Regions from separate parts of the Peribacillus sp. NPDC097895 genome, predicted to be linked through region 2. Evidence: predicted binding sites of a transcription regulator. Region 2 holds the regulator's gene; each other region holds the start of a gene.
What was found. The regulator LexA, encoded in region 2, represses DNA repair genes until DNA is damaged. The targets are predictions, from matches to a motif close to CGAACATATGTTCG.
Positions count from the first base shown of each region.

Region 1: a site for LexA is predicted at 5,034-5,047, ahead of ACQKMH_RS05030 (DNA polymerase thumb domain-containing protein). Genes of this name have one in related genera too.
Region 3: a site for LexA is predicted at 3,070-3,083, ahead of recA (recombinase RecA). Genes of this name have one in related genera too.

Region 1 covers NZ_JBNNSH010000001.1:1,050,476-1,057,274, forward strand. Annotated here, with positions in the region: gene proC (pyrroline-5-carboxylate reductase) at 64-909, opposite strand; gene ACQKMH_RS05010 (MBL fold metallo-hydrolase) at 1,429-2,397, shown strand; gene ACQKMH_RS05015 (SDR family NAD(P)-dependent oxidoreductase) at 2,421-3,212, shown strand; gene ACQKMH_RS05020 (hypothetical protein) at 3,373-3,900, shown strand; gene ACQKMH_RS05025 (C40 family peptidase) at 3,989-4,648, opposite strand; gene ACQKMH_RS05030 (DNA polymerase thumb domain-containing protein) at 5,063-6,322, shown strand; gene ACQKMH_RS05035 (YolD-like family protein) at 6,349-6,681, shown strand.
Region 2 covers NZ_JBNNSH010000004.1:337,023-343,821, reverse strand. Annotated here, with positions in the region: gene ACQKMH_RS20725 (YneF family protein) at 1-45, opposite strand, end outside; gene sirA (sporulation inhibitor of replication protein SirA) at 130-570, opposite strand; gene tkt (transketolase) at 864-2,867, opposite strand; gene ACQKMH_RS20710 (DUF896 domain-containing protein) at 3,097-3,330, opposite strand; gene ACQKMH_RS20705 (YneB family resolvase-like protein) at 3,396-4,052, opposite strand; gene yneA (cell division suppressor protein YneA) at 4,072-4,383, opposite strand; gene lexA (transcriptional repressor LexA) at 4,539-5,162, shown strand; gene ACQKMH_RS20690 (hypothetical protein) at 5,759-6,046, shown strand; gene ACQKMH_RS20685 (esterase/lipase family protein) at 6,651-6,799, opposite strand, start outside.
Region 3 covers NZ_JBNNSH010000002.1:27,215-34,013, forward strand. Annotated here, with positions in the region: gene rny (ribonuclease Y) at 1-1,513, opposite strand, end outside; gene recA (recombinase RecA) at 1,881-2,924, opposite strand; gene ACQKMH_RS11410 (competence/damage-inducible protein A) at 3,270-4,502, opposite strand; gene pgsA (CDP-diacylglycerol--glycerol-3-phosphate 3-phosphatidyltransferase) at 4,525-5,109, opposite strand; gene ACQKMH_RS11420 (RodZ domain-containing protein) at 5,287-6,195, opposite strand; gene ACQKMH_RS11425 (DUF3388 domain-containing protein) at 6,204-6,799, opposite strand, start outside.

The sequences.
Region 1 (6,799 bases), on a different contig from region 2:
TGGGCTGTTGCCCTGCCACTGCCTATACGGAGTGTTAGTCAACAGCCAGGTCATCATGTTCATTTACTGCGAAACTACATACTTGGCAAGCTCTTTACTTATTTGATTGCCCATTCGCTTCGATTGTTCGGTCGCTTCTTGTACACAGGCAATGAACGCTTCCTGCACTTGATGTGCTTGTAGTGCCTTCAATCCGGCTTCCGTCGTTCCGCCTGGTGAAGTTACTTCCTTCCTAAGCACGGCAGGTGTTTTAGGTGATTTCTGTAACATATCGGCTGCACCCAACAGTGTCTGGAGAATTAATTGCTTCGCGGTTTCGGAATCGAGGCCTATTGTTTCAGCTGATTGTTCCAATGCTTCCACCAAGTAATAAATATAAGCCGGTCCGCTTCCTGATAAGCCCGTTACCGCATCGAGCTGAGTTTCTTCTACGATTGCCACCGTCCCAACCGTTTCAAAAAGGGTAATTGCCGTTTGTAATTGCGATTCTTTCGTATGACCATTAGCGGCAATGGCGGTTGCTGATTTTCCTACGGCTGCTGATGTATTAGGCATGGCACGGACGATGGAGAACTCCTTGTTGGCGATCCCTTCAAGGCTTGATGTATGGACACCGGCCACAACAGATATGAACAGCATTTCTTCGCGAATGTATTCTTTTATTGATTGCATCGTTTCTAAAATATCTTTCGGCTTCACAGCCAGTACGACAAGGTTTGCATCCTCTAATAATCGTTGAAGCGATCTTGTTGTGGTTACACCGTATTGTTTCTTTAAATAATCAAACCGGTCATCATTTGATTTATTTGTTACAAAAATATTTGCTGGGTCAATTACCTGTTGAGTCACCAGCCCCGAAATGATTGCTTCTGCCATCGATCCAGCTCCGATAAATGCGATTTTTTTCATAGTTCTCGCTCCCTTTTCTTTTGTTTACGGTCTTTTTTGAAAAATAAAAAGACCCCTCATCCAATAAAGGACGAAAGGTCTAGCTTCCGTGGTACCACCTTTGTTCAACTTTTCCATAACAAATAAACAGAAAAGCTGCACTTGAATCCTCTAACGCGGGAATTACGTCAGGTTTTCCTGAAGGCTCATAAGGTAGGTTCAATAATGAGGGGGCGGTGAAGCCTTTCAGCACATTCCGAGCTTCACTCTCTTTACGCCATCAATAAATTTACTTGGCCTTAATCAAAGCCATGCCGTCTTTAATTACTTGTGATTATGAAGGATAGATCAGTACTCTGTCAATGATAATATATGCATGGACGTCAAAAAATAGACATGAATTATGTGAAAATAATGACAGTAATTAAAAATACATGTAAAATGGTAATTATACACTCATTTTCTTGATAAGTGCACCAAGAATCCGGTCTTGCGTATAAAAAGATTTATATAAATATAACTTCTAAGGTGGAAATGATTATGGCGAATTGGAATGGAGATATTGCAAAAATAGCTTTGCCCACGCCGTTTGCAGTGGGTGATGTAAATGTTTACGTAGTTAAAGGGGATGCTTTAACGTTAATTGACACTGGAGTCAAAACGAAACGATCAAAGGAAGCCTTGATTCAGGGGCTTGGCGATTTGGGTCTAAAACTGTCTGATATCGAACAAATCATCTTGACCCATCATCATCCTGATCATGCTGGTGCTCTTGATTTCTTTGATAAGGAAATTCCGGTTTATGGACATAAAAATAATCAGCGCTGGCTGACTATCAGTGATGAATTCCTTGAAATCCATAATCGTTTTTTCCTTGATTATGCCACGAAGTTTGGAGTGGCAGAAGAGCTGAAAAGTAAACTGATACATAACCGCGATGAAATCAGGTTCCTTAGTGAACGGAAGTTGCAGGGATATTTGGCTGAGGGGGATGAGCTTCCTGGTCTTCCGGGCTGGAAAACGATCGAGACTCCAGGGCATGCACAAAGCCATTTATCCTTCTACCGGGAAAGTGACGGTGTCATGATTGCCGGTGATCATTTACTAGCTAAGATTTCACCTAACCCATTAATGGAACCTCCGCTCCTTCCAGGCGGCTTAAGGCCTCGTCCGTTACTGCAATATAACGCATCACTTCAGAAATTATTGGAATTCTCCATATCCACCGTGTACTCCGGACATGGATCCGAAGTTGCAGGAGATGCGGTTGCCGACTTGATTCAATATAGATTCGAACGGCAGCATAATCGGGCCATGCAGGTGAAAAGCATGCTTCAAGATAAGCCTTTATCCGCCTTTGAAGTGTGTCAGCAACTGTTTCCGAAAGTATATCTACAGGAAGTCGGTCTTACACTTTCGGAAACAGTCGGTCAACTGGACTATTTAGAAGATTTGGGTGAAGTCGAAACAGAAATCCAATCTGGAGTCATTCTATATTCAATCGCTTAATGTTTTCAAGGAGGCTCATTTTTTTGAATAAGTTGCAAGGAAAAGTAATTGTTATTACCGGAGCTTCCGGAGGAATTGGCAAGGAAGTTGCAATCAAAGCGGCAAAGCAGGGAGGCCGTCTCGTTCTTTTGGCTAGAAGCCTGGATAAATTACAACAGCTAAAGAATGAGCTAATCAACCAATTTGGTGTTGATGCATATGCATATAAGCTTGATGTTGCAGACACCGATCAGGTGAATAGGGTATTTAATGACATCCATGCCCAAATAGGTGAAGTGGATGTATTGGTCAACAATGCTGGTTTCGGCACGTTTAAAGAAGCCCAGGATACGGAATTGGACGAAACAAAGGCAATGTTTGCTGTCAACGTGATTGGATTGATGGCCTGTACAAAATTAGTGCTTCCGTATATGAAGCAGAGAAAATCAGGTCATATCATCAATATCGCTTCACAGGCCGGTAAAATTGCCACGCCTAAATCCACTTTGTATTCGTCGACCAAGTTTGCAGTTCTTGGCTATTCAAACGCACTTCGGCTTGAGTTGATGGAAGATCATGTTTTTGTGACCACAGTCAATCCAGGGCCTATAGAAACGAATTTCTTTAACATTGCGGATGAATCAGGAACATATTTAAAGAATGTTGAAAAATTCATGCTTAAGCCTGAGGATGTCGCATCTAAAATCGTAGCGGCGATGCTGACCAATAAGAGGGAAATCAATCTCCCTGGCTGGATGGATTTAGCTGGGAAATGGTATAACATGTTTCCAAAGATCACCGAAACTTTAGGAAAAAAAGCATTTTTTAAAAAATAGGCTAGACTTTCGATACCACAACAATACGAAAGATGGTCTAGTCAAAAAGGGGGAGTGTCTAATGACATTCCCCTTTTGTGTGAAAATAAAAAGGAACTTCTTTGAATAAATTGGTAACCATTTCATCGGGAAATCCGTCTATTTCTTAGGAGGGATTTTCATGAAGATGGTAATAAACCTTTTTATATATATACTAGTTTCCTTTATTTTGGGGGGCTGTCAATCCTCTGATTGGAACATGCATGAGGCCGTTGATAAAGGGGAAGATGGTTTCATTACCGATCTTGACGATAAAAAGATTTTGATTAAAGGGACGTACTATAAGGTGACCAACCATACATATATTCAAGATCAACATGGGAAGGACCTCGATTATTCTGACTTGGAGATCGGGATGAAAGTGAAACCATGGCACCATGGCGAGGTCATGGAATCATTTCCTGGGAAAGCGGAAGCGGTGTTGATTCTTGTTTTGACGGACGAAAAGAGCTTAGCTGAACAAAGGGCGGTCACGGCTGCCATCGAGCATGTCAGCAAAGCGGAAAGTCAGCGATTCATGGTCCTCGAAGTCGTCCATTTACCCTCGGAGCATGTGTATAATATCGAAATGATGAATCGCTCCAACTTGGATTCATCTTTCATGGTGACTGTAGAAGATTTAACGGATGAAATATTATATATAAAATAAATCAATAAAACCGGACTGAATCATTTATGAATTCTGTCCGGTTATTTTATGGGGATTCGCTTACAAGAATGAGCGAATGTCCTGGATGTTATAAAGTTTTCGCACCTAGGTATTTCGGTTTCCAATAAGAGTTATCCATATTAGTGATGGTTATTCCTTTTGAAGACGTAGAACTAATGAATTGACCATTTCCGATATAGATCCCAACATGTGATACGCCTGTTCTTCCGGAAGAAGTATCAAAGAATACAAGATCCCCCTTAGATGGTGAAGATACTTTTAAACCAGTATTGGAATAGAGCAATGATGCTGTACGCGGTAAGGTAATTCCTTGTGATTTCTGGAATACATAATAAATGAAGCCTGAACAGTCAAATCCAGCTGGTGTTGTCCCGCCCCATTTGTAGGGTTTGCCGATTAAGGTTTTTGCATAACTGATCAAGCTGGTATTATTGACCTTATAAACACCAAGCGCATTAAATGTGCCTCGGCCGGCAATTCCGTCGGCGGTTAATCCTTTAGCTTTCTGGAATTTTTTTACTGCGGATACAGAATAAGTGCCGTAATATGTAGTCAGTGAACCTGAATATGTGAAATAACCTTTGGTTTTTAAAAGTTGTTGTAGTTGTTTGACATCGCTATGTGTCATTCCGGGTTTGAGGGTTTGATCTCCGATATTTGCAAAGGCTTGCAGGGGGGTTAGCATCATGGCAGATGCAACAGCAGCTGAAGCGATCCATTTCTTCATAATTTTCATTTCCTCTCTATCTATCTCTCTATTATTCTTAACAATATTATCCTACAATACCATTATGACAATTAGACATAATTTTGATTACAATTTCATTACAAAAAATGAGTAGTAAGACTTAAGATAATATAGACGAAAGTCTGTTGAAATGGATAAAAAAATTTAATAAAACTAAGTATTTGGGCATGATTAAAATTATTCAAGTTACGAATTTATCTATTTCAAAAAAACTATATGGATATTGAGGGTAATTTTGGTATTTTATCTATTATTAGGCTGCATTATATTTTTCGAGGAAATTCCATTAAAAAGTAGAAATTTGTATGAAAACTTCCATTGAATAAGAACGTATATTCGGTTAAAGTTATGAATATAATAAAAGCGAACATATATTCTTGTTAGGGTGAAAAAATGATGGATTATGGGACGATGCCGAAACAATCAATTATGTGTATCGATATGAAAAGTTTTTATGCAAGCTGTTCAGCGGTCATGCTTGGTTTGAACCCACTTGATTGTTATTTGGCGGTGGTTGGTGATTTGAAGAGGACAGGGAGCATTGTGCTTGCGGCTTCTCCAAAGATGAAGAAGGAGTTTGGCATCAAGACAGGTTCGCGGATGTTCGAGATTCCGAATGATCCAAGAATTGTCGTCGTTGAACCCAAAATGGCGACCTATTTAAGGGTCGCGACGGAAATCACCCGTTTGTTTAACCGTTATGTGCCTAAAGAAGCGATTCACGTATACAGTGTGGACGAAAGTTTTGTGAAAGTCGATGGTGCCGCTTCTTTATGGGGAGATGCCCGGATGATAGCTGAAAAGATAAAAGATGAAATCGAACGGGAATTACAGCTTCCCTGTGCCATTGGAATTGGTCCGAACATGCTTATGGCAAAACTTTGTCTTGATTTGGAAGCCAAACATGTAGGGATTGCCGAATGGAAGTATGAGGATGTGCCAAGCAAATTATGGCCGATTTCCCCACTTCGTGAAATGTGGGGAATCGGCAGGCGCGTAGAAAAAACCCTTCATGGAATGGGAATATTTACGGTTGGGCAGCTTGCCAATTATGATCTTGAATTACTTGAAGCGAAGTTTGGAATTATGGGCAATCAGCTTTACCATCATGCGTGGGGAATAGATTTATCGGACATGGGGGCAGTGATCATCGAAGGACAGGTCAGCTTTGGCAAAAGTCAGATTCTGCTGCGGGATTATAAGGAGGAGCATGAGGTAAAGCAGGTCATGCTGGAAATTTGCGAGGAAGTTGGAAGAAGGGCACGCACCCACCGCAAGGCAGGAAGGACGGTCAGTTTAAGTATTGGTTACAGCAAGGATGAGTTTGGCGGAGGTTTCCATCGTTCGCGTTCGATTAGCGAACCGACCAACATTACGATGGAGTTATATAAAGTTTGCCTGGAGCTTTTTCATGAGAACTATAAGCAAAAAACGGTTCGGAGCATAGAGGTCAGGCTCTCGAATATTGTGGATGATAACGAGATGCAGCTGACTTTATTTGATGCTTCGCGCTGGAAGAAGCGGGAGTTGAGTTACACGGTTGATCGAATTCGCCATAAATATGGATCCAAATCGTTATTGCGTGCAGTTTCGTATACCGAAGCAGGCACAGCTGTTTACCGAAGCAGGCTGCTTGGCGGGCATAAGGCGTAAGGCTGAATTTGAAGGGAGGGAAAAGAATGATTCGTGATCGCGGCCGTATCAAATGGACATCGATGATGTTGCCGGAGCATGTGAAAATGCTGCGGGATTGGGTGGTGGAGGATGGCCATGAAGCGAAGCGCATCGTGGATGAGCAGCAATTGGAAGAAATGAATGTGGTGATGGGGGAAGCGATGGAGGAAAGAAAGGATGTCACGATTGCTCATTATGAAGGAAACCGGTATCAGCTGTTAATTGGCAGGATTCATTATTATAATGAGCTCACCCAAAAGCTTCATGTCATCGATCGTTTTCAGCAGGCTCATTATATCAGGCTTTCTGATATAGCGGATGTAAGGATAATGGAATAATGGAGCGAAGGGTTCCCGAGAGCCGCCCTTTCATTTTCGAAACAATTTCCGTCCTCTTTCATAATGAAAGGAAATCATCGGGGCATAGAGAATCCGCACTTGTTAGCACAGTTAGCGA
Region 2 (6,799 bases):
TCCAGCAATCAATGCCAGTACGCCAACTAGAATGTAAACCCACATACTATTTCCTCCTTCGTGTTGTCTAACATCAGTGTACTAGACCAAAGGTTATTATACAATACCCGCTACTGAAAAGTCCCCCATTTAGACAAATTTTCTTTCTTTTATCGGTTTTAACCAGCCGTATTTTTCATGTTCAAAATCAATGGCTAGAAAACTCGCTTCATATTTTCGAATGCATTCAAAGAAAGCCGTCTCTGCTTCATAATCTCCTTCTGCTTTAAGTGTAATGGATTCATCCTGGATAATTAAAACGGCTTTACTTGATCCGTTTGTTTTTTCTAGATAGTATTTTCCATTTCGAGACCAAAAATTCATCTTTTTTTGCAAGCGTTGTTCAACGGCTACCTGCAATTGGAGAATGGGGACTGTCTTGGTGACAAATTCGATTTGTTTTTGCAAAATACTCTTCAATCGGCCCCTTGCTTGAATATGCTCCAAAAACAAATTGAAAAATAGCTTTTCTCTTCCATAATAATGATGGGCAAATTCATCTTCGATTAAAAAAATTTGATAGGTTCTCATCAGCCAATGCCTCCTAGCTTTCCTATTTTGGTAACCAGAACAACTTAACACCAGGACCCTTCCATTATTTTCTATCCATAATGACTTTCCCCTATAAATGACACATTTAAACGAAAATTAATTATTCTCATTATATATTGACAAACCAACAAGATATGTTGTTTGCTGGAGAAATTTTCTTCTTTTTTTGTCGAATGGAAGAATTTCCGTAGAATAGGTGCACTTTCAACACACATGAAGAAATTTCGATAAAAAAACTGACACCAAACCAGTTGGTGTCAGTTCCCTTACTTTTATTTAAGCATTTCTTTAACACGAGCAACTACATTTTCTACAGTGAAACCAAACTCTTGCATGATCTTACCGCCTGGTGCAGAGGCTCCAAAATGATTGATGGCCAAAATTTCACCCTCATCACCTGCATAACGATCCCAGCCAAACGGTGAAGCCACTTCGATGGCTAGACGTTTTTTCACTGCCGGATTAATTACACTTTGTTTATATTCTTTAGATTGAGTTTCAAATCGATCCCATGATGGCATGCTGATTACCGAAACTTCAATGCCTTCTTTTGCTAAAGCTTTCTGTGCTTCTACAGCCAAGTTCACTTCGGAACCAGTCGCAAGAAGTAATGCATCGGCTACTTCTTTCTTAGAAGCGGAGATGATGTAAGCCCCTTTGGAAACACCTTCATAAGCAGTTTCGGAAGTGCCTTTAATTGTTGGTAATCCTTGACGTGTAAGTACAAGGGCAGTTGGTTTATTTGTAGACTCCATAGCCACTTTCCAAGCTGCTGCCGTTTCATTACCATCAGCTGGACGGATAACGCCCAGGTTCGGCATTGCCCGTAATGATGCCAATTGTTCAATTGGCTCATGTGTCGGTCCGTCTTCCCCTACAGCAATGCTGTCATGAGTGAAAACATAAGTAACAGGTAAGCCCATCAATGCTGCCATTCTTATGGCAGGACGTAAGTAATCAGAGAATACGAAGAATGTTCCCCCGTACACTTTCAATCCGCCGTGAAGGGTCATCCCATTCAAAGCCGCCCCCATAGCAAACTCACGTACACCAAACCAGATGTTACGACCACTGTAATTGCCTGGTAATAGATCTGTCTCACCTTTGATAGCAGTATTATTAGACCCAGCTAAATCTGCTGAACCACCGATAAAGCTAGGAACCCTTTTGGCAATTGCGTTTAATACTTCCCCACTTGAAGCACGGGAAGCTAATGTTTTACCTTCTTCATAGACCGGAATATCCTGATCCCATTCAGCAGGCATTTCACCTTTGATTGCCAACTCCAATTGTTCAGCTAATTCAGGATGTGCTTCTTTATAATTTTTGAACAATTCATTCCAAGCTTCTTCTTTTTGAGCGCCTGCATCTACACAAGCCTCACTGAAGTGTGAATACACTTCTTCAGGAACGTAGAAATCCTCTTCGAATGTCCATTTATATGCTTCCTTAGTCAGCTTCATCTCATCTGCACCAAGCGGAGCGCCGTGTACAGCAGATTTACCTGAACGGTTTGGTGAACCGTAACCAATAACGGTTTTCACTTCTATTAATGTTGGGCGTGCATCATCAGATTTCGCTTCTTCAATCGCTTTAGCAATCTCCTGAAGATCATTCCCATCCTCAACACGGACATATTGCCAGCCATAAGATTTGAACCGGTCTGCCACGCTTTCACTAAATGATTGGCTTAAGTCGCCATCAAGGGAAATGTCATTAGAATCATATAAAACAACAAGTCTTCCAAGTTGAAGATGTCCGGCTAATGAAGCGGCTTCTGCAGAAACGCCTTCCATTAAATCTCCATCTCCACAAATGCTATATGTAAAGTGATCGACTACATTATATGAATCACGGTTATAGCTTTCAGCCAAGTGGCGTTCTGCCATTGCCATACCCACTGCCATTGCAATCCCTTGTCCAAGCGGTCCTGTCGTTGCATCTACACCAGCAGTATGTCCGTATTCAGGATGACCTGGAGTTTTGCTGCCCCATTGGCGGAAGCTTTTCAAATCATCGATAGATAAGCCATATCCTGATAAATGAAGAAGGCTGTATAACAGCATAGATCCATGACCAGCTGAAAGAACAAAGCGATCTCTATTAAACCAATCTGGATTTTTGGGGTTATGATTCATGTAATCAGTCCATAGTTTATACGCCATTGGCGCTGCACCCATTGGCATACCTGGATGACCTGAATTAGCCTTTTCAATTGCATCAATCGATAATGTACGAATCGTATTGATGGAAAGTGCATCTAATTTATCTAACATATTGTAAAACATCCCTTCCTGTAATGTACCTCTTTATATTATAGTGACCTGCACAATATCACAACTAAAATCACTATTTACTACCTCAATACTTCAATTTTTAAAAATTTTGGAAGTCCCCTATTTAGATTAAACTAAATGGGCGAATACATACATGAATGCTATCTGTTATTAATCATAAAGCAAAAAGAATCTTCCAATGGAGTGTACCATCAGAAAATTCCAAGCATTAATGTAAGTTTCTTTTTTCTTTTATATCTTTTATCTTTTGAGGAGTGACATCATTACCTTCTGGATCGACAACTTTTACATGCTCCAAGGTATTGGACATGGACCGTCTAAATGTTTCCAAATACTCACTTCTTAATTGTGTTTGCTCTTTCGCCTCAACTTCCGTTAATCCTTCTTCCTTTGCTTTTTTAGAAAGTTCATTAATACGGGCTAATTTTTCTTGTGATAGCATAATTTCGCTCCTTCGTAATCTGCGGATATTGTCATGGTATTAAAAAAAAAGCGAAATTACAAGTTCTATGATTGACTTTCCTGTGTATTTTGTTGATGTTCAAGAAAGCGTCGGTTTACAGTGGCTTTAGATACATGGTAGCCAAAGCCCCTTAAAGTGGCTGCGATTTCTGCAAACGTCAATCCATTAGCCCGAAGTTTAATAATTTCTTCAATAGGAATCTCCTTACGTTCCCTTCCGGTAGAATTCCTCTGATTATGAAGATTTTTTTGAGGGCGGTATCCTTTTTCAACGGCTCTTAACATACCGCGTTTTATTTTCAAATTATGTAATTTCCTTTGATATTCTTCGACAATACCGACTATCTGGATGACCATGGCATCTGAATCCGATAACTCCAGTTCCCCATCGTGTGAAAGCGTATAAATTTTCACGCCTTCTTTAAGAATGACATGGAAAAGGGCAATTTTCGCATTCCCTCTCCCCAGCCTTGTTTCGTCTTGGATTAATAGAACTTCAGCTTCTTTGGTTTTAAAAAGTTCAAGCATGTCAAAAATGCCATCACGGTTTAACTCATAACCGCTAGCCTGTTCTTTTATTATGGAAACAACTTCTACATCCAGCTTCTCTGCCAATTTGACCAATTCATCTTCCTGCCTTGCCAATGATGTTTCCTGTGACTCTTTTTCTGTGCTAACCCTGCAATAGATTACTGCCTTCATAATACCCTACCTTCGCTACTTACTGCTCGCTTGCCAAATTCTGAACAAGTTCTTCCCCTTTAACAGGTATGACAATGACTTGACCAGGTTTAATTGAATCCGCCCTGACCCCATTATGCTCTTCTATCCAACCAATGAATTCTTTTTTTGTCAAATTAGCTTCTTCATATTCTTCGGCAATTCCCCATAAGGTGTCGCCTTCGCTTACTTCTATAGAAAGGAAATCCTTTTTTTGATCGTTGTCTAATGTACAAGAGAATAAAATTGAAAAGATGAATACAGATCCCGCTAATAGAATCGTATAAATATAGTTTTTGTATAAATTTTTCATAAATATCCCTCCAAAGCGAATGTTCGTTCGTATGTTATATCCGAATTATAATACGAACGTTTGTTTCAGTCAACAACAAAATTCGAACTTATGTTTGTATAGAGATGGGGGCCATGATATAATGAAGCAAAGAAAATTGGAGAAGAGGTGCAAAAATGACTAAACTATCAAAACGGCAGCAAGATATTCTTGATTTCATTAAAGAAGAAGTTCGCCAAAAAGGGTATCCGCCTTCCGTAAGGGAGATTGGCGAAGCAGTGGGACTTGCATCAAGTTCAACAGTTCACGGACATTTATCCCGCCTGGAAAGCAAAGGACTGATAAGACGTGATCCTACCAAGCCGAGGGCCATTGAAATCCTGAATTTAGAAGAAGCCAACAGTATACCGAAAACGAATGTTGTGAACGTGCCTTTACTTGGAAAAGTAACAGCAGGCATGCCGATTACGGCCATTGAGAACATAGAAGAATACTTCCCGCTTCCCGAAAGCATGGTTCCACATGATGACCATGTATTCATGCTCGAAATCATGGGAGAGAGTATGATCGAGGCAGGAATTCATGATGGGGATTATGTCATCGTGAAACAACAAAGCAGTGCCAATAACGGAGATATCGTCGTGGCTATGACTGAAGATGATGAAGCCACTGTAAAACGATTCTTTAAGGAACCGGATTACATAAGGCTTCAGCCTGAGAACTCAAATATGGAACCCATTATTTTAAGAGATGTTTCGATACTTGGAAAAGTAATAGGCTTATATAGACAAATACACTAAAAGCGCTAAAGGCGCTTTTTTTGTTTGTTTTAATTTATGTCCCAAACTCTCTCATTATGCATATGGAAGACTAGGTTTTGATTACTTTTATTTAATAGAAGGGAATTTTAATAGGATTATTTCAATTTTCCTTTTTTCTTTTATTGCTAATAGGAAAGTAAACAATTGCCATTCGGTGCGTGGAAGCCTATGTAAATGCAACCTATAGTTAAATTTTAAAAAAGAGGAATAAATTCACGCACCCAGATAAAGTTCATGTGATCAAGCTAAAAAAACTGTACTTCCATAAAATCCAATGCTTCGGCATGCGCAGAGACTGAATCTTGACGATATGATTATCCTCAACGATTCTGAATCGTTAAACTGGCGTACCGTTGACACCTAAACCATTTTGTCCTCCAACGCAGAAAAAGCCATCAAATCCATTACTTTACTTGGATTGATGGCTTTATAAGTTGACCGTTGAAAATCTTTAAAACTGCTCGGATTACCTTTCTTTGTTAAATGGCTTCTATCGTAAAAATTACTGTGGTATAAATCCTATATAAATGGTGAAAGTTAATTTTGTACATCTTCCAATTTAAGGTGGTGAAATTATGGACTTCCCGACCATCCATACAAATTTTTGGGATGCAGTGATAGCCATTCCTACCATAATAATACTTACTCAACTGATTAAGGTTTTGTTTCATACTCCTAAAAAATTCATCCCTACCATCGCATTAGTTCTTGGCTTGTTCATTTCCATTTTCATCAGCCATAGAAATCATTTGGTTGCAGGAATTTTTATGGGCTGGTTTTATGGCTATGCAAGTATAGGCAATTACGCTGCGCTCAAAACTGGCATTTTGTCCTATAGATCATCTAATGAAAAGACAGATTAGCTATCTAGTGTATGGCCGGAGATGAAATTCATTCATCTATTAAATAACAGGCTACTACATCGTATCTATACCATCGACCACACGCAATTTATATTGCGGTATGCTGCTGTAAGAAACGAATAGGCAAACTTTTTTGTTGGTTCATCTTTCAAATAGTAACCTCTCAAGCTCCGTTGAAATCTCTTTAAGCTCCTTGGTTTCTATCTTGATGAATTTCTGGTGGTAAAGGCTTCTTTCCACTGTTTTCACGATTTTGATTTATTTCTTCGACTGTAGACAAACTAATTAATAATTGAGTTTGTCTACAGTTTTTTAGGTTTGTAAATTTTAACGTAGATTTAATCTCTGGCACTCGCTTTCGGCGCTCTTTGTGCCTGCGGGGTCTCCCTTGGACGCGTATCCCTAAGCGGGAGTCTCGGACCTTCCGTTCCAATCAACTTTGTTTTAACAGGTAGATAGAACTCCTTTTGTCTACATATTCGATAATAATGGATTTTGCCTACAGTTTTTTGGTGGGGAGAATTTGACCGCTGATTTCCCCTCCAGGCACTCGCTTTCTGCGGGCGGTCCGAGATGCCTTCAATAAAAAGAAGGCATCTTCTTACTATTTTTCAATATAAACAGAACGAATCAGCGTACGGGTCCTTTCAGCACCACTGACACTTCTTTCCATGACATCAATCGTTACATTATAAACACCCGATTTAGGTACATCTGGAAGGGTACCTGAAAAATTTTCTTTGTCCATTACTT
Region 3 (6,799 bases), on a different contig from region 2:
TTATATGACCTGGATAATCGAGCTCTTCTTCAATCCTTTTCCGGATATCACGTGCGAGTCGATGGGCCGAAAGATCATCTATCTGCTCTGGTTTCACTAGAATCCGCACTTCTCGTCCGGCTTGAATCGCGAATGACTTTTCTACTCCATCATAGGATTCGGAAATCTCTTCGAGTTTTTCAAGTCTTCTAATGTAATTTTCAAGCGTTTCACTTCTAGCACCTGGTCTTGCAGCAGATAATGCATCAGCGGCTGCTACAAGCACTGAAATTATGGAAGTTGGTTCCGTATCGCCATGATGTGAAGCGATGCTGTTAATGACAGTTGGATGCTCTTTATACTTGGTGGCTAATTCGACGCCAATTTCAACGTGACTGCCTTCCACTTCATGATCAATTGCTTTCCCAATATCATGCAATAAACCTGCACGGCGGGCAAGAACCTCATCCTCACCAACCTCTGCGGCCAGTAAACCTGAAAGCTGAGCCACTTCAATTGAATGCTTAAGCACGTTTTGCCCATAACTGGTACGGAACTTCAAACGGCCTAGTATTTTGATAAGGTCCGGATGGAGACCGTGAACTCCAACATCAAAAGTTGTTTGTTCACCAATTTCACGAATATGTTCATCTACCTCACGTCTTGCTTTGTCAACCATTTCTTCGATTCGAGCCGGATGGATCCGTCCGTCCTGAACAAGTTTTTCAAGAGCCAAGCGTGCTGTTTCCCGTCTAATTGGATCAAATCCAGATAAAATGACAGCTTCAGGAGTATCATCAATAATAAGGTCAATACCTGTTAGCGTTTCTAATGTCCGGATATTTCGTCCTTCACGTCCGATTATCCGTCCTTTCATTTCATCATTTGGAAGATTTACTACAGAAACGGTGGTTTCTGCAACATGATCAGCCGCACAACGCTGAATGGCAAGAGAAAGAATTTCTTTTGCTTTTTTATCAGCTTCTTCTTTGGCACGGGTATCACTTTCTTTAATCATAAGCGCTACATCATGAGCCAGTTCGTTTTCCATTCGGTCTATAATGATTGCTTTAGCTTCTTCACGAGTTAAACCGGAAACACGTTCAAGCTCTGTTTGCTGCTTACGAACCGTCTCGTCCACTTTGCTTTCCATCACTTCAATATGCTGTTGTCTTTGGTTTAGAGAATCTTCTTTTTTCTCCAAAAGGCTTTCACGTTTGTCTAACGTTTCATCCTTACGGTCCAAATTCTCTTCTCTTTGCAATAACCGATTTTCTTGTTTTTGTAATTCGTTCCTTCTTTCACGGGATTCCCGATCAGAATCAGAACGAATTTTATGAATTTCATCTTTTGCTTCCAACAAGGCCTCTTTCTTAAGAGCATCCGCTTCACGTTTTGCATCCTCAAGGATTTGTTCTGCAGAGCCCTTTGCCCCTGTTATTTTACTCTCAAACTTTGATTTGTGAATAAAATAACCAACAACTGCACCGACGATTAGGCCAAGCAAAGTGAAGATGATTGTCATGGGTTCCATCGTTTCACCTCCCCTTGCTATGAACTTTTTACATAAAATGTTGAACTGTCGGCAAGTACATTGCACATAAATTCAATATACAGCACTTAATTTTCAAAATTTTAGTTTGAAAAATTGTAAAATATACATATTAATTGTATAGTTGAGAATTTTTATTGTCAAGCGTTTGTCCCTTATGTATCAATGATTATTCAAGTTTTCTTAATACCAACCGACATTACGTGCAACATTCATTATGGAAGTAGACTGTAAATCTGTATTACCCAACCATTTAATTCGCTGAAAATTGCGCACTTTTTCAATTTCTCTCTAATTCACAATATATAGAAAGAGGCCTAAGCGAACAAGCTTAGGCCTTTTCCTTCTGTTAATCAAGCAATTCAAAATGTTCCTCTTCTGTTTCTTCTGGTGGTAATTCATGCTCTCCATCAAGATTATAGTGATCTCTGATTTTCTGAGAAATCTCCTGGGCGATATCCTGGTTTTCTTTCAAGAACATCTTCGCATTTTCCCGTCCTTGTCCGACACGCTCTTCATTGTAAGAGTACCACGAGCCGCTTTTAAGGACGATATCCAAATCTGCACCCATATCGATGATTTCACCTTCCTGGGAAATCCCTTGACCATACATGATATCAACTTCTGCTTGACGGAATGGGGGAGCAACCTTGTTTTTTACAACTTTGATTTTCGTTTTATTACCGACGATTTCATTACCTTGTTTTAATTGTTCCGCACGACGCACTTCCAGACGAACAGTTGAATAGAACTTCAAAGCCCGGCCTCCTGGAGTGGTTTCTGGATTTCCAAACATAACACCGATTTTTTCACGGACCTGGTTAATGAAAATGGCAATGGTATTTGATTTATTAATGGCACCCGACAGTTTTCTAAGTGCCTGAGACATCATCCGGGCTTGAAGACCCATATGGGAATCTCCCATTTCTCCTTCGATTTCAGCTTTAGGAACAAGGGCTGCCACTGAGTCAATGACAATGATATCTACCGCTCCGCTACGCACTAATGCTTCAGCGATTTCCAGGGCTTGTTCACCTGTATCAGGCTGTGAAAGCAATAACTCATCGATATTCACACCAAGTTTTTCTGAATATGCTGGATCTAAAGCATGCTCTGCATCAATGAATGCAGCCGTACCACCAGTCTTTTGTACTTCTGCAATGGCATGTAATGCAACAGTCGTTTTACCGGAGCTTTCAGGTCCATATATCTCAATGACCCGGCCTCTTGGATATCCGCCCACTCCCAATGCTACGTCCAATGCTAAAGAACCGCTTGAAATGGTTGAAATCCTTCTATCACTCTGTTCTCCAAGTTTCATAATAGAACCTTTACCAAATTGTTTTTCAATTTGTTTTAACGCCATATCTAAAGCCGCTTGACGATCACTCACTCAATTTCCTCCTCTATATTCAAATAATCGGCTGTCCGATTAAAGGTGTTCTTACGTTAGCAATTATTTGAGATCAATGTTTATATCTTGTCTCAAAACCTATCTTTACTATATACTCTTTTTACTATTTTGCCAAGCAAAAAGTCGAACATTCATTCGTTTTTTTCCTTCTGGATATTCTTTGTAAAATAGCGTTTTATCTTAAGGAATCCCTCATTTTCTTTCAATTACTGACTTAAAAAAGCATTTTCATGGAATTAACTTTTTTCTTCTTTCCCCTTTTTTTACAGAAACAAACTTCTCCAACAAATAAAAACAGAGCTTTAAAAAGCCCTGCTTCGACGTTTATAAATCCCTTAATAGGTAATGACAGCCGTACTTCACACTTCGAATCCGGTTCTGCGCCCTGCTTCCGGAAAGATTAAGCTCCTTGAAATGAGTGTTCCCATCCCGATATGAAATACCAATAAATACTGTACCGACAGGTTTGCCTTCTTGTTCATCTGGCCCTGCGACACCTGTAAAGCTGATGCCTACATCCGCATCGAGCTTTTTCCGGACATTAGAGGCCATTTCCATAGCACACTCACCGCTGACCACACCATGCTCAGAGATGGTACCCTCGCTGACGTCTAGAGCATTCGACTTGGCATCATTCGAATAACTGACAATACCACCTTTGAAGACTTTACCGGCGCCCGGGATGGTTGTCAGCTGCTCTTGGAACATCCCTCCGGTCAAGCTCTCCGCTGCCGCAATCGAAAGCTTGCGGACCGTTAATTCTTTTACAAGCTCCTTTATGAGCGAAGTATTATCACTTCCATAATAGAACTTTCCGACCCGGCTAAGAATTTCTTTTTCCGCTTCTAAAATAAGCTCTTCGCATTTTTCTTTAGATGAGTCTTTAGCGGTAATCCTTAACGTCACTTCCCCTTCGGAAGCAAGGGGAGCAATTGTCGGATTGGTTTGATTGACAAGAAGATCTTCAATCACCGTTTCCAGTTCAGCTTCACCTATCCCGTAGAACCGAAGAACCTTGGAATCGATCCGTTCATGCTTGTCCAGTTTATTCATGATCGCTTCATACCCATAACTTAAAAACATCGGTTCCATTTCACTCGGGGGACCTGGGAGAAGCATGTATGTAATCCCAGATTTGGATAAGACCATTCCCGGGGCCATCCCATGATCGTTTGCCAACACTTCACAGCCTTCCAGAACAAGCGCCTGTTTTTTGTTGTTTTCCGTCATCGGCCGTTCCCGTTTTTGAAAGTAAGCTTCAATGGATTGCAAAGCTTCGTCATTAAAAACGAGCTTTTTCCCTATATGGCGAGCAATCGTTTCCTTCGTTAAATCATCTTTGGTAGGACCAAGTCCACCGGTAAAGACAATCAAGTTCGCCCTTGATTCAGCGATTTCTATAGCTTGTTGTAAACGACGGTCATTATCCCCTACCACAGTATGGTAAAAAACATTGATACCCATTTCCGCGAATTGTTGTGATAGGAATCTTCCATTAGTGTTATTAATTTGTCCTAAAAGAAGCTCAGAGCCCACTGCAATGATTTCTGCATCCATCTTTTCAAAACCACCATTCGTTTTACTTTGAATTAACAAATACTTCTCTGTTTTTTATAAAATAATCCAAACCTGACCAGATTGTAAAGATTAATGCAATCCATAATGTGATATTAGCAAACGGAAGTGAAATGAGGGCGAATGGAAGGTTATGCAGCAATAATGCCGAAATAGCAACAATTTGCGCCCATGTTTTAATTTTACCAAGCTGGTTAGCTGCAACCACTTCCCCTGTACCCGCTAGTACTAAACGTAATCCGGTAACGGCAAATTCACGACTTATGATCACGATGGCAATCCACGACTGACCGTACATTAAATCTAGGTCAACCAAAACAATTAGGGCAGCTGAAACCAGAAGTTTATCAGCCAATGGGTCTAAAAATTTCCCTAAATCCGTAATTAAATTGTATTTTCTGGCAAAATGGCCATCGATCCAATCCGTAGTAGAAGCGATAATGAAGAGGATCGCTCCAGCTAAGTGCGCAACTGGCAAGCTGTATTCTCCCCAAGTAAGTGTACCCCATGAAAAAGGTGCGAGCATGATGATTAAAAAAACTGGTATTAAACAGATTCTTGCTACTGTAATCTTATTAGGCAGATTCAAAACTTTTACCTCCAAAATTTACGCCGGCCGTTTGGCAAAGCGTTATAGATCTAAAATAATTATGGCGTAAGGCCACCACATGCTTATATGTATAATTTAACTCAAAACCCAATCTTATATGCCGGGATAAACCAATCCCGCATTAATATAGAGAAAAAATAGTCATCTATAAGATGACTATTCGGCTTTCGTAAATTGTATCGTAACCAATTGCGTATTCACTTCAGTCGGTGAAATGGAATACTCCAGCTTCTCATCATTCACAAAAATATCCGTTTCATACGCTCTGCCTACATTAATGACAGCTTCTTTTTCATTGGTGAAATCAATTTCCTCGCTATCGTTCTTTTTGATAGTCCCTTGGAATAGTAATTTACCTTCACCATTTTTAATACCAACCCATGGTGAGCCATTGGAAGTCACTTTTAACTTAAAGGTATCCGTATTTTTCAATTCATACGTACTATTTTTACCGTTTGTACTGATAACGGTAAGTTTTTGCTTGGTCTTTTCGTCTACAGCGTCATCTGCATCATCTTTCTTGTCAGATGTATCTTCTTTTTCTACCTCTTGCTTTTTATCCGCTTTCTCTTGTTCCTTTTTGTTTAATTCATCACTTTTGTTGTATCCGACCACTTCACCCTGTTTTTCACTCTTTTTATCAGCACTATCTGGCTTGCTCATATAATTGGATACTAACACCCAAATTAATATAGCAACACCAATAACTAAAACCGAAACTAGGATTTTAGGCAACATTTCTACAACCTTGGAGTCCCCAGCCGGAATCGTTTTCCGGGATTGGACCCTTGAAAGTTGTTCAGGCAATTCCTCACTATAGACTGAAGGCACTTCACTCTTATATTGTTCAAAAATCTCTTCGGAATCCAGCCCGACCGCTTCACAATATTGCTTTATGAAAGCCCGTACATAGAACTTTCCAGGCATCATACTGTAATTTCCCTCTTCAATGCCAATGAGGTAGCGCTTTTGAATCTTCGTTAATTCCTGTAAGTCTTCGAGGCTAAGGCCTTTTGCTTCCCTAGCTTCCTTTAATCGATTACCTAACTCAGTCAAATAAAACACCTGCCATTTTAAAAGTCAAAGGAACCAAAATCAGATCCAGAAAACTGGTCTTTTTGGTCGACAACTTCATATGTTATTTCTTCTTCTGGATTGTTTCGCAATTCAATAATATAATCAAAGTCTTCGAGAGTATACTCGGTATTTTGGACAAAAACATCCGGATGCTCGATGACTTTGACCGCATCAAGCCTCATGATTTCGCGAATCAACTGCCAGTGTCGCTCATTTGCACGGCGGGTCGAAACAATTCCATCTAAAATGAACAAATTATCATTGTTATATTCATCCTCAATAAGCTGACTGCGGATAGTCTGCTTTAAAAGGGTCGATGACACAAACAACCATCTTTTATTAGCACATACACTCGAGGCTACGATAGATTCCGTTTTCCCTACACGTGGCATGCCTCGGATGCCGATTAATTTATGACCTTCCTGTTTAAACAGCTCGGCTAGGAAATCGACAAGCAAACCAAGTTCATCACGGACAAACCTAAAGGTGTTTTTCTCATCAGCATCGCGCTGAATATAACGTCCATGCCTGACAGCAAGACGATCACGCAATTTAGGTTCCCTAAGCTTAATGACCTTTATCGTATCCATCG